DNA from 3 places in the Marinomonas sp. 63XJN7_9_ISO-PGPR-S23-217 genome. Region 3 is predicted to be linked to each of the others. Evidence: predicted binding sites of a transcription regulator. Region 3 holds the regulator's gene; each other region holds the start of a gene.
The links. Region 3 encodes FNR, which switches genes on or off when oxygen is low (the NO sensors DNR and NnrR bind a similar motif). Its sites were predicted from a motif close to TTGATNTANATCAA; they were not measured.
Positions count from the first base shown of each region.

Region 1: the regulator FNR is predicted to act here: its motif matches at 1,729-1,742, upstream of AC0VYI_RS19450 (OmpW family outer membrane protein).
Region 2: the regulator FNR is predicted to act here: its motif matches at 2,284-2,297, upstream of AC0VYI_RS23430 (cytochrome ubiquinol oxidase subunit I).

Region 1 covers NZ_CM149678.1:4,140,562-4,144,844, forward strand. Annotated here, with positions in the region: gene AC0VYI_RS19445 (bifunctional diguanylate cyclase/phosphodiesterase) at 1-818, opposite strand, end outside; gene AC0VYI_RS19450 (OmpW family outer membrane protein) at 1,037-1,654, opposite strand; gene AC0VYI_RS19455 (carboxylate/amino acid/amine transporter) at 1,984-2,862, shown strand; gene AC0VYI_RS19460 (mannose-1-phosphate guanylyltransferase/mannose-6-phosphate isomerase) at 2,875-4,283, opposite strand, start outside.
Region 2 covers NZ_CM149678.1:5,051,343-5,055,625, forward strand. Annotated here, with positions in the region: gene AC0VYI_RS23420 (sigma-54-dependent transcriptional regulator) at 1-221, opposite strand, end outside; gene AC0VYI_RS23425 (ATP-binding protein) at 208-2,136, opposite strand; gene AC0VYI_RS23430 (cytochrome ubiquinol oxidase subunit I) at 2,510-3,931, shown strand; gene cydB (cytochrome d ubiquinol oxidase subunit II) at 3,928-4,283, shown strand, end outside.
Region 3 covers NZ_CM149678.1:2,766,315-2,770,597, forward strand. Annotated here, with positions in the region: gene AC0VYI_RS12915 (alpha/beta family hydrolase) at 1-113, opposite strand, end outside; gene hemN (oxygen-independent coproporphyrinogen III oxidase) at 277-1,647, shown strand; gene fnr (fumarate/nitrate reduction transcriptional regulator Fnr) at 1,663-2,424, shown strand; gene AC0VYI_RS12930 (adenine phosphoribosyltransferase) at 2,450-2,992, shown strand; gene AC0VYI_RS12935 (IS1182 family transposase) at 3,233-4,283, opposite strand, start outside.

The DNA.
Region 1 (4,283 bases), 1.4 Mb from region 3:
ATATAACGCAGACTCCCGCCAACGAACAAGGCGACGAGTAAGGTGACTCCGTAGCCAATCACATAGACCATTAAGCCATTGGATTCTTTTTGTGATAAAAACAACCGCCACATATTATTGGACACATTGATATTGCTCCAAGTCACAATGCCATCTAGAGGCTGAGCAGACTTCGCAAACACATTATCCTGCCCTTTATCTGGGTCAAAATAGCTAAGCTGATAACGAAACCCCTTCTTTTCAAGAGTGGGTAAACTGCTTGCCTTGATCAAACCATCCAAATTAATCAGAACAGAAATGACACCCCAAAATTCTTCAACCCCATTGTTTTCGATAAAAACCGGATTATAGCCAGTGATAGCTTCCCCTCCTTGAGTCAAATTAAACGGGCCATCTAAAGTGAGAGTTTTATTTCTAATGGCATCAAGCACACTTTTTCGATGCTTATCATCTTTTAAAATATCGTGCCCTAAGGCGGCTTCATTACCTTTTAATGGATAAATCATTGACACCACACCATTAGGTGCCAGCTGTAAGTTGGATATTCCTCCAATGGACTCAATCATATGATGGGCATAATCAGCAAAGCGTTCAGGAGAGTCTAAGCTCTTTCGCTCCAGCGCTAAAAAATACGTGGCGGATAATGCGCTAAGCAGACGACGTTCAATGACACGAGCCTGTGAGACCGCAACTTCCTGAATCAATGCGGCCTGTTCTTTACGCTTAATATCTTCTGTTTGTTGGGTAAAAAACGCGCCAATACATAACAGAGAGAAAAAGACGCCATAGCAGATAAAATTTCGTTTGCGTCGGGTCAAGAATACGCTCCCACCCCCATAAAAAAGTAAAGGAAGTATGAAACAGAACCGGCATATTCTCGTTATAGAATTAGTGAAAAGATGTAGCGAGAATTACATATCAATACGTAATACAACATCTTGTGGCGGAATAGATTAAAATCAACAAAGCTCTGATAACAAAAACCCTGACCTCTTTCGAGTATCAGGGTTTCCAGACTTAACTGTGTAACGACTGCTTAGAAGGTATAACCAACACCCACCATAACAGCAAGAGGGTTTACTTTAGTACTGATTGTACCAACAGCTGTATGAACATCGGTATCAATATTCATGTACCAAACAGAAGCGTTGGCAAACAGTTTATCACTAATCTTCATATCGACACCCGCTTGTGCAGCAAGCCCCCAAGTACCATCGACACTTACATTCGTGCCAGCTAACGCTCCTTTGCCTTTCGCATCAAAAAATACTGTGTGGTTTAAACCCGCCCCGACATAAGGACGAATATCACTGTTTGACTTGCCAAAATAATACTGTGCCATTAAAGAAGGCGGTAGTTCAGAAACTTCTGCCACTTTTCCAAGTTTAGAAGTAGATACATCATGTTTAAAAGGCGTCGCCAACAACAACTCAGCCCCAATATTATCAGTTATCATATAAGTCAATGTGGCAGCCAATTGAGTATCGTTACTGATTTTTAGTTCTTGGTTATCACTTACAGCAACGTCATCACTGCTTTCATTTGGCATCACGGTAGCAACACCACCACGAACGAAGAAATCGCCAGCTTGATGCGCCAAAGCAGCGGTAGAACAAAGAGCAGAAACAAGAGCCACAGGTAGTAAAGCTTTCATGATAGATTCCTTTTTTTCTTGATCAAACAAAGTTTCAATGACAAGAAAAGTAACAAGGATCTAACATTAAAATATTAATCTAGATCAATTTTTCTCTTTCCCAGCTTTTTTATAGATAAGAAATACCCACCCAGATCAATAAAATACAACTTGATAACCCAGAAAACATCGATTCATCATCTCTCTTTGTCATACAGCCGAGGCTCATATCTCTTTTTCCAAGCTTGAAAAAACAGCCAGTAAACCTAAAAAAAATTATGAGTTTACTAATTTACCTAATACACTGAAATCGGTAAACTTACGCCATCATCACACTGGAAACCAGATTCATGCCAATACTACTTGCCGTCACCCTGTTGTGGGCTTTTTCCTTTAGCTTAATCGGTGTCTATCTTGCCGGGCAAGTTGATGCCTGGTTCTCTGTATTAATGCGAGTATCACTTGCGACCTTGGTGTTTTTACCCTTTTTGAAATTACGTCAAATTGAAGCCAAAGTAGCACTACAGCTCATGGTGTGTGGCGCATTGCAACTTGGCATCATGTACGGTTTTTACTATCAATCCTTTCTCTTTTTGACGGTCCCCGAAGTCTTACTCTTTACCGTCATGACACCTATTTACGTCACCTTACTGAATGATCTGTTAGACCGCCGTTTGAATATTGGCTTTATTATCAGTGCCTTACTTGCCATTCTCGGTGCCGTCGCCATTCGCTACCAAGAAGTGAATGATGGATACATAAAAGGTCTTTTGATCGTTCAAGGAGCAAATTTATGCTTTGCCGCTGGTCAAGTGGGCTATAAGCGCATCATCGCCAAAGAGCGTCCAGACCTCCCCCAACGCACAGTATTTGGTTGGTTCTTTCTTGGTGCTCTTGCCGTAGTGATTCCTTGTTTCTTAATGCTGGGGAATATCAACAAACTCCCCACCACCCCTTTACAATGGAGCATCCTGGTTTATCTCGGTACCATCGCCTCAGGAGTCGGTTATTTCGCTTGGAACAAAGGGGCGACAATGGTCAATGTGGGAACCTTAGCCGTTGCCAATAATCTACTGATTCCTGCTGGTATTTTTGTCAATGTGGTTTTTTGGAACCATAATGCCGACATACTGCGGCTCTCTATTGGCGGTTCAATCATCCTATTAGCCTTAATTGTGAACGATAAATTCAACCAGAGATTCAGCAAGCACCTTACCAAAATGGCGTAAAAAGACCATGCTTTAACGTCCATAGTGATCATGGAATCGAACGATATCATCCTCGCCAAGGTAGCCTCCAGACTGTACCTCGATCAGTTCTAGGGCTATCTCTCCTAGGTTTTCAAGAGAATGAGTTTCCCCTAAAGGAATATAGGTGGACTCATTCTCCGAGAGAAGAAAGCTTTCATCACCCTTGTAAACTCTAGCCGAACCAGAGACCACAACCCAATGCTCAGCCCGATGGTAATGCATCTGCACACTGAGTTTTCCCCCTGGCCTGACGACAATACGCTTCACCTTGTAACGCTCACCCATCGCCATAACTTCATAACTCCCCCAAGGACGATGCACTTTTTTATGAAAACGATGCTCCTCACGACCACTAGCCTGAATACGTTGCACAATTTTCTTCAGTCCTTGTGAGTGCTGCTTATCCATTACCAAAACGGCATCTGCCGTTTCAATCACCACCAGATTGTCAACGCCGACCGTTGCCACTAAACGACTATCTGCTCTGACCAAACTATTTGAGGTAGTTTCAAGCATCACATCCCCCATTAGAGCATTATGACGTTCATCTTTCTCAGCGTGGTCGAATAGTGCCTCCCAAGATCCTACATCACTCCAATCGCCCTTATAAGCAATCACTTTGGCTCGTTCGGTTTTTTCCATAAGCGCATAATCAATGGACTCATTGGGGCAGGTCGAAAAACTCGCTTCATCAACACGAATAAAATCTAAGTCTTCTTTACGCTCCTGATAAGCCAAGCTCACCGACTGATGTATCTGTGCTTGATGTAATGCCAATTCAGTTAAGTAACACTCTGGTTTAAAAACAAACATGCCACTGTTCCAAAGATACTCTCCAGATGAGTAATAACGCTGAGCAGTGTCTTTATCTGGTTTTTCAACAAAGGCAGTAACGGATGTGCCATCCAGTGACTGAATATAGCCATAACCCGTTTCAGGTCGGGTAACTTCTATACCAAAGGTCACCAAGTTCCCCTTTTGGGCTACTTCAATGCTTTGCTTGATGGCCTCACCAAAAGCATCCAGATCCTTAATAAGGTGATCTGCAGGCAGCACTAGCATGATGCACTCTTGCTCCGAGTCATTGTCTTGCAGATGTCGTCGCTTAGCTTCTAGCGCCGCCAATGTAATAGCTGGTGCTGTATTACGCCCCACAGACTCCAGCATAATAGAGGCATTTTTTATGCTGAGCTCTTGTAGCTGTTGAGCCACTAAGAAACGATGCACCTCATTGCAAACAATGATAGGCGCATGCTCAGATAGCCCCTGCACGCGTAACAAGGTTTCTTGAAAAAGCGTATAAGTAGAACCGAATAAGTCAATAAACGGCTTGGCGGTATGGTGACGAGATAACGGCCATAATCGCTCGCCACTTCCCCCCGCTAAAATCACAGGAATGA
Region 2 (4,283 bases), 2.3 Mb from region 3:
TCAAAATCCGCCATGGACTCCAAAGTAAGTTGCGGATCAAAGTGTGGCGGCATGGAAAGATCCAACAGCACTAAATCGGCATCAAACGAGGCCAGCACCGCACGGGCTTCATCCAACGTCCCCGCACCTTGAACCTCATAATCTTGCCTAGTCAACCAACGACCCGCTAATTCACGAAAAGCTGGTTCATCATCCACTAAAAGTATTTTATTGGTTGCCATAGATTTCATCCGTTGTTGATACTGATTGTTTATTAGATTGGGAACAGGGAAGGCTGAGTTCAAATGTCACTGGCCAGCCGAGATCGTTTCTGTGTTGAATCTCACCATGATGCGCATCAATTATCCGTCGAACAATGGCGAGTCCCAGCCCACTGCCCCCCGCTCGTTTCGTCACAAATGGCTGAAATAAAGACGTTTGTAACGACGTATCTATCCCAGGCCCATTATTATGTACTCGTATCTGTACAAACTGTGCGTTCACCGTTTTCGCGGTAATCCGCAAGCGAGGATTCGGTTGGTTGCGCAAAAAAGACACCGCATTATCAATTAAATTGTTGAACACTTGTTGCAGCCGCTGGGGATCGGCTTCTAGCACTAGGTTCTCTTCAATCTCCATATCCCATTGGATTCCTCCCAACTCGGTTTGCGCCAACATATCTTGGATCAAATTTCCTAGTGATATCGAAACGGGTTGCAGTGACAGTCCACCTGAATACACCAACATATCACTGACCAAACGGTCTGCACGTTTTAACTGCGTCTGGATATGTTGACGAATGTCGGAAGGCGTATCGTAAGCCGCCATGGCGATAATATTGAGGGGATTACGCAACTCATGGGCCATGGCTGCCGACAAGCCCCCAAGCTCCACTAAATGCTTCTCGTCTGAACGTTTTCGCTCGGCTTCGGCCAGAGCCAGTGAGCGCTCCAATAAGCCACAACTGGTCGAAAATAAAGAGCCAAACACCTCGGCGCTCAAGCGCATTCCTGGACTGGTATCGCCCCATCCAACAAGGCTATAGTGCCAACCGTTCTCTCCTCGAGAGACAGCCAAAGAAAGCCCTCCTTCCGTGTGTGCATTAAGCTCAAGAAGAGAAGGAATGTTTAAACGAATCAACACACGGTGTCTTATCTGTCGTGAGAGTAAGTGTTCACCAATTTTCACTAGCTCTTGCCAATCTTGAGCCTGGTTGAGTTGGGTAGACCAGGTTTCTAGGACGGTTTCATTAAGCGCCGCACCTGGGTAAATCAAACGGGAGATCAGACGACTCAGCGGTTGGTAAAGCAGTGTGGCAAGCAGTACAACCACCAAGGAATAGAGCCAAAGTTGCCAGCTAGGTACATTGGCTAACGCCTGTAATCCAAGGCGTCCGGACACCACACTGATGACGGCAATCAAGCATAAAATGACCAACATCATCGCGACCCAGAGCAAGGCGCGGTTAGCGAAGGCATTCACGGCTAAAATTTGATAGCGCACCACCGCATAGACTAGCAAGAGCAAATAAGTCGGCAGTAAGAGCATTGGGTAAGGAAACCAGCCAATACCAAACGAGGGGAAAACAAAACTGGTCGCAAGTAATAACCCCCAGGCACCAACGCCAAACATAGCTAAAATCGAGCGGCGCTTATTGCCTTTATGTCGATACCAGCCATATAACAAGACCCCATGAGCCAATACCCCCAATAACACGGTGTACACCAAGTTTCCAATGCCACTGCGGGTAAAAATGAAGAATGAATCCACTTGCAAGGTTTTGGTCGACGCACCGCCTTGTATCCACCAGCTCCATAGCACCACGACAACACTCGCCACATAAAACCACGGAATAGACTGTGACAAGCGCGTTAACCAAGGGGTTTGTGCTGGTCCCGAGTTCACAAAACGAATAGCAAAGTGCAAAAAGAAAGTCGGCATAAAGGGGTTGGCTAGGATGATACTCACCCCCAGCACGTCATAGCCTTGCAACATAGCCACATGACCAAAGCACCAAATGGCCATCATAATGGCAAATCCGGCTAGGGCTTGCAGATCGTGTTGCTTTCGAGCCCGCCATAATAACCATGCTCCGACCAAGAGGCCGCATACGCTGCATAACAACATGGCAATTTCGAGCATCAAAGAAAATGTCATTGTAAACCTCGTTTACACCTAAACAGAACAAAAATCGTAAACATTGTTTACATCTATATCAAGCATGAATTTTTTCTTCTTATATTTCATAAGGTTAAAGACAATTCACAGACTGGCATGGGCTTTGCTCTATGCAGAACAAATAAATTGATTTATCTCAATACTTCTTTAACTAATAGGATAGCCACCATGAATAATGCTTCTTTTATGACCGAAATCATCGCTTTTTTCATCATCATTTGCTTGGCAATTGCGCCGCTTGCGATCAAAGAATTGTCTAATAAAAAGTCTTAATTCACCGTTCACATCCTAACGGATAAGCCAAGGTTTTAAGGGGCTTATCCTCCAGTTCACTGCTTTATTAGGTCAATATATGGAACATCTAAACACTGAGATGCTATCGCGAGTGCAGTTCGCCTTTACCGTTAGCTTCCATATTATATTCCCCAGCATCACCATAGGGTTAGCGACCTTGATTGCGATCTGGGAAGGGTTATGGCTTAAAACCCACGACCCTCGCTATTTGCAACTTGCCAAGTTTTGGATTAAGCCTTTCGCCATTACCTTTGGTATGGGCGTGGTTGGCGGCATTGTTATGTCTTACGAATTTGGTACCAACTTTTCCAAATTCTCTGAGATAGCGGGGCCGGTGCTTGGTCCACTCTTAGTATACGAAGTACTGACGGCCTTCTTCCTTGAAGCCGGTTTCTTAGGTGTCATGCTGTTTGGCTGGCAACGGGTTGGACCAAAAGTACATTTCATCTCGACCCTTGTTGTGGCAATTGGTACCTGGATATCCGCTACTTGGATCATGGCAGCCAATTCCTGGATGCAAACCCCAGCGGGCTACAAAATCGTCAATGGCGTGTTTCATGTAGATAGCTGGATGGATGTTATTTTCAATCCATCCTTCCCTTATCGCGTTACCCACATGTTGTTGGCTTCGTTTATCACCGCCTGCCTATTGGTCGCTGGTGTGAGTGCTTTTTACTTATTGAAAAAGCAACACACGAACTTCGCCAAAAAAGGCCTATCCATGACCATGTGGATGTTGCTGGTGTTGACACTGGTTCAAGTAGAAGTGGGCGACCAATCAGGGCTTGAAGTCAAAGAACATCAGCCTGCCAAACTCGCCGCTATAGAGGGAATTTGGGAAGCAAAAGAGAGCAACGTTCCTTTACTGCTCTTTGCCATCCCTAATATGAAAACCGAACAAAATGATTACCAAGTCGGAATCCCGCATTTGGGCAGTCTCATTCTAACGCACTCTTTTGACGGCGCCGTCACAGGTCTTAAAGCCTTCCCTAAAGAAGACCGACCATACGCCCCCTTGGTATTCTGGTCGTTCCGCGTCATGGTTGGTTTGGGCATTGGTATGGTATTGATTGCATTAGCGGCTTTGGTATTGCGTCGCAAAGGCAGATTGTATGAAAACAAATGGTTTTTACGTGCCGTGGCGTTTTTTACGCCAATGGGGGTCGTTTCTACCATTGCAGGCTGGTATGTTGCCGAAGTGGGACGTCAGCCCTGGGTGGTTTATAACCTAGTTCGTACCGTCGATGTGGTGTCTCCATTGCCCGCACAGCGTGTCCTTTTTACCTTGATCGCCTTTGTTATTATCTACAGTTTATTGGGGCTTGTTTACTTGTACTTCATGCGCAAACTCATCCGCAAAGGGCCACCCAAAATGGCCACGCTTGAAAAGCAACTTATTGGTATGAATGCGCCAGGTTACGCCCTTGCTTGGGTAAAAAACCTTAAACATGAAGATCATCATCCAGAAGGAGAGAAATGATGGATTTAACCTTATTTTATTTCTTGGTTCTAGGCTTTGCTATCTTCATGTATGTCTCTCTAGATGGCTTTGATTTAGGTATTGGCATCTTATACCCCTGGTTCGATAAACCAGGGGAGAGAGATCATCTAATGCAGTCCATCTCACATGTATGGGATGGCAACGAAACCTGGATGGTGATGGGTGGTGCACTGTTATACGGCGTCTTTCCAGCAGTGTATGGCACATTACTGTCAACCTTGTACATCCCTTTGATGTTGATGTTGTTTGCCTTGATCTTCCGGGGTGTCGCCTTTGAATATCGCTTCAAATCTGATCGTTCTCGTGCCTATTGGGATCTTTCCTTTAGCGC
Region 3 (4,283 bases):
GGTATGACAGGGCAACCTTTTTCTCCTAACTGCTGGCTAATGCGTTGTAGAAAGTCACTATTTTTGTGACCGACGCCCGCTCCATGAGCAAGATAGATAGGCAATATTTGCATGGCTTCATCTCAACACTAAAAACGAGTTTTTTAACTTGAATAAAAAGTTTCTCTCTTGAACTTAGCAAGATTTTTATTTTGACCTTAAAACCTTGATCCAAGTCATACGAACAGAATCCCCATAAGAGTAAACTGCCATTAGAAAATTTAATAGGAAAACATCATGATCTGGGATCCATTACTCATTCAAAAATACAACTTATCAGGCCCTCGGTATACTTCCTATCCGACAGCTCCGTTGTTCGATGCCTCCATCAGCAAAATTGCTCTCATCGATAGAATGTTAAGGCCTTCAGACGCCCCAATCAGCCTCTACTTCCACATCCCATTTTGCGCTCATCTTTGTTACTACTGCGCCTGCAACAAAATTGTGACAAAACAATACGACAAGGGCGAGGAGTATGTGGAGTTATTAGGAGAGGAAATACGCCTACGCAGCTTAATGATTGACGCTGATCGTCCGGTGACACAACTGCACTTCGGAGGTGGCACACCAACCTTTTTGTCTGAGTCACAATGGCAGCAGTTATTTGATGTAATCAATAGACATTTTTCTTTGATTACCAATGGCAGTCAGGACTATAGCGTTGAGATTGACCCTCGAGAGATTAGCAAGTCAAAACTGACACTTCTGACAACCATGGGCATAAATCGCGTCAGCATAGGCGTTCAGGATTTCGATATATCGGTCCAAAAAGCCATTCACCGCATACAACCTGTTGAAATAGTTGAAAAGCTCGTCAATGACTGCCGCGAACTCGGTATACGTTCTATTAACTTCGATTTAATTTATGGCTTACCGTTTCAAACTCTAGACGGTTTTAAAGAGACGCTGAATATCGTTTTGAGATTACAACCAGAACGTATTTCCGTCTTTAACTACGCTCACTTACCTGAGCGGTTCCCAGCGCAAAAACGGATTCCAGAGGAGAACCTACCTTCTGCAGAAATGAAGCTGCATATACTCAAAATGACCATTGATACATTAATAGAAAATGGCTACGTCTATATTGGCATGGACCATTTTGCTAAGCCTGATGATACGTTGACGATTGCTCAAAACGAAGGCAAATTGCAACGTAATTTTCAGGGGTACACCACCCATGCAGATACAGATTTGATTGCCTTTGGCGTATCCGCGATCAGCAACTTAAGCGGCGTGTATATCCAAAACCATACTGACTTGTCTCTTTACCAAAATAGCATTGAAAACGGTCAACTCCCTATTATGAAAGGCTATATCAGCGATAATGATGACAGAATTAGACATCGAGTCATTATGACGCTTATCAGTCAATTTAGATTAAGCTTTCAAGCCATAGAACAAGAGTTTACTATACGCTTTAAAGAGTACTTCGCAGTAGAGCTTGCTAAATTAAAGCAGCTAGAATTGGATGGCATCATTGAAATTCTGAGCCAGCAAGAAGATACTATTATAAAAGTAACAGATCGGGGACGATTACTTATTCGCTGCGTATGCATGGTTTTTGACAAACATTTGAACAGCGTAGTCAAGTATTCAAAAGTAATATAATCTAGGGAGAGTGAAATGCCCGCAACACACACACAATCACGTTTTAGCAGTAAGTTATCTTCTCAGTGTCAAAATTGTAGCTTAAGTGCGCTATGCCTACCTATCGCTCTGGCAGACGAAGATATTAATCGATTAGATCAAATCATTGAGCGAAAACGCCCTCTAAAGAAGGGGGAGGTGTTATTCCATCAAGGCCAACCTTTTAGTTCTGTCTTTGCCGTGAGAACCGGCACACTAAAGACTTTTAATATTACCTCTTCAGGCGAAGAACAAATCACAGGCTTCTATTGCCCTAGCGAACTGGTTGGTCTAAGCGGTATCGATGATAATACCTACCCTATTTCTGCTAAAGCACTAGAAACAACCACCGTATGCGAAATCCCATTCAGTCATTTGGAGAATCTTTCCGCACAAATCCCGTCACTCAAACACCAGATGTTCAAAGTAATGAGCCGTAAAATTGGCGATGATCAGCAAATGATGGTACTTCTGGGCAAAAAGAATGCTGACGAAAAAGTAGCCTCATTCCTTCTTAACCTATCGAACCGCTTTAAAAAGCGTGGTTATTCAGCGACGTCCTTCCGACTTTCCATGTCCCGTGGTGAAGTGGGTAACTATTTAGGCTTAGCAGTAGAAACAGTTAGTCGTGTGATCACACGCTTTCAAAAAAACGAATTAATCCAAGTAGATGGTAAAGAAATTTCCATTATTGACTTGCCAGAAATGCAAAAACTCGTGGGAGTTGCGCCTGACTGTGGTAAAATAGCTCAGTTTTGAACTACAAACTAGGCGCACTTTGATTATGCTGTATGATGATTTCTACGTTAAGTCATTAATTCGTTCTGTTGAAGACTGGCCAAAGCCAGGCATCAACTTTCGAGATATCACCCCTATTTTTAGCGACCCAAAAGGCATGCGTATGGTCGTTGATGCTTATGTGCATCGCTATATTACCAGCGATATTACTCATATCGCTTGTATTGATGCTCGTGGCTTTTTGATCGCGGCCGTACTGGCATATGAACTACAAAAACCGCTGATTTTGATCCGTAAAAAAGGGAAACTGCCTGGCAAAACCATTTCACAAGCGTACGACTTAGAATACGGTTCCGCTGAGTTGGAAATTCAGGAAAACTCAGTAAAAACTGGCGATAATGTTTTATTGTTTGATGATCTTATTGCTACAGGTGGCACCCTATTAGCAGCTATTGAGCTATTAACGAGCCAAGGTGCAGAGGTTAAAGAAGTGGCCGCTATTATTGACCTGCCCGATCTAGGTGGAAGCCAAAAATTACAGGATAGAAACATCCCCGTTTTTAATCTGTGTGCGTATGAAGGTGATTAATCATCTATTTGCCTTTATTCACTAGAGGCAGTCTAAAGCATCAATAAAAAAGGTGGCGAATGCCACCTCAGGTTACTGATAAACCCCAGTTTTTTGCTGGGGTTTTATTTTTCTGAGTCTTTTGCTCACATTCCTTCCTAAGTGACTCAAGATATCTCATTAGTTACTTAGAGCTCTTTGAGGCCTTTTATTAAGGCTCTGACTATCGATTTCGTCATTTTTTTGAACAAATAAAAGCCTCTAGCTAAGCATTAAGGCTATCTTTTTCATATTTTGGGCGGCTGCCGTTAATAGACATTGAGAAGCTACTTTATCTGTTCCTCGAAATCGTGCATATCGATAGCCATGCAGCTCTTTTGCGTCGGCAAAACTTCGTTCCACGGTTTCCTTTCGTCTGGCATAAATGACTTTGCCTAATGGGGTTAGCCGATGGGCATTGATGCGTTCTTTGCTATCTTCCCAAACATGACGCGTAATGGTTTTGACCGATTTTTTGTTTGTGGTGCAGCGGTGCTTTTCTGGGCAGTTCGCGCAGATCAGGCTATCTGAGTCGTAGTGACGGTAACCTTCTCGAGAAGTGGTTTTGTAAATGAGTTTTTCACCTTGCGGACAGAAGTAGACATCTTGTTCCCTGTCGTACTTGTATTCGCGTTTATAGAAGAAGCCTTTCTTGTGATTAGGACGACGATAGCCCATCACGGCATAGATATGTCGTTCTTCTAACCCATGACAAACTGCCGAGGTAAAGTACCCCGCATCGACTCCGACCGATGTGATGAAAAGCTTAAAGCGTTCTTTGATTCGGTCCAATCGCTCTAAATAAGGGACAGCATCGTGGACATTGCCTGCGGTGACGTGTACGTCAGTAATAATGTTGCAACGTGCATCAACCGTTCGGTGATCTAAGTAGAAGAACCCTTTGGGCTTAGTATCTCGTACCATATAGCCACTCTCTGGATCCGTCGTACTCTGCTTGATTTCACGACTCTCCACCTTGTTTTTTTCAGGTGGTAAAGGCTTTTTTCCATGAACGAGTCGATCCTCCTCAACGGCCTTATCGAGCTCATCCATATACGCCTGTCGGGACTGTTCAACCACTACTTTTTCAAAATGCTTTTTGTTCGCATTGGCTTTAAGGTGTGTGGAGTCCGTATAAAAGGTGTTTCCGCCAACTAACTTGTGTTTTATAGCCTGGAGTACGATCTCATCAAAGATCTTTTGATAGATATCGGATTCCTTAAAACGACGTGTGCGGTTTGCACTCAAAGTGGAAGCATCGGGAATTTTGTCA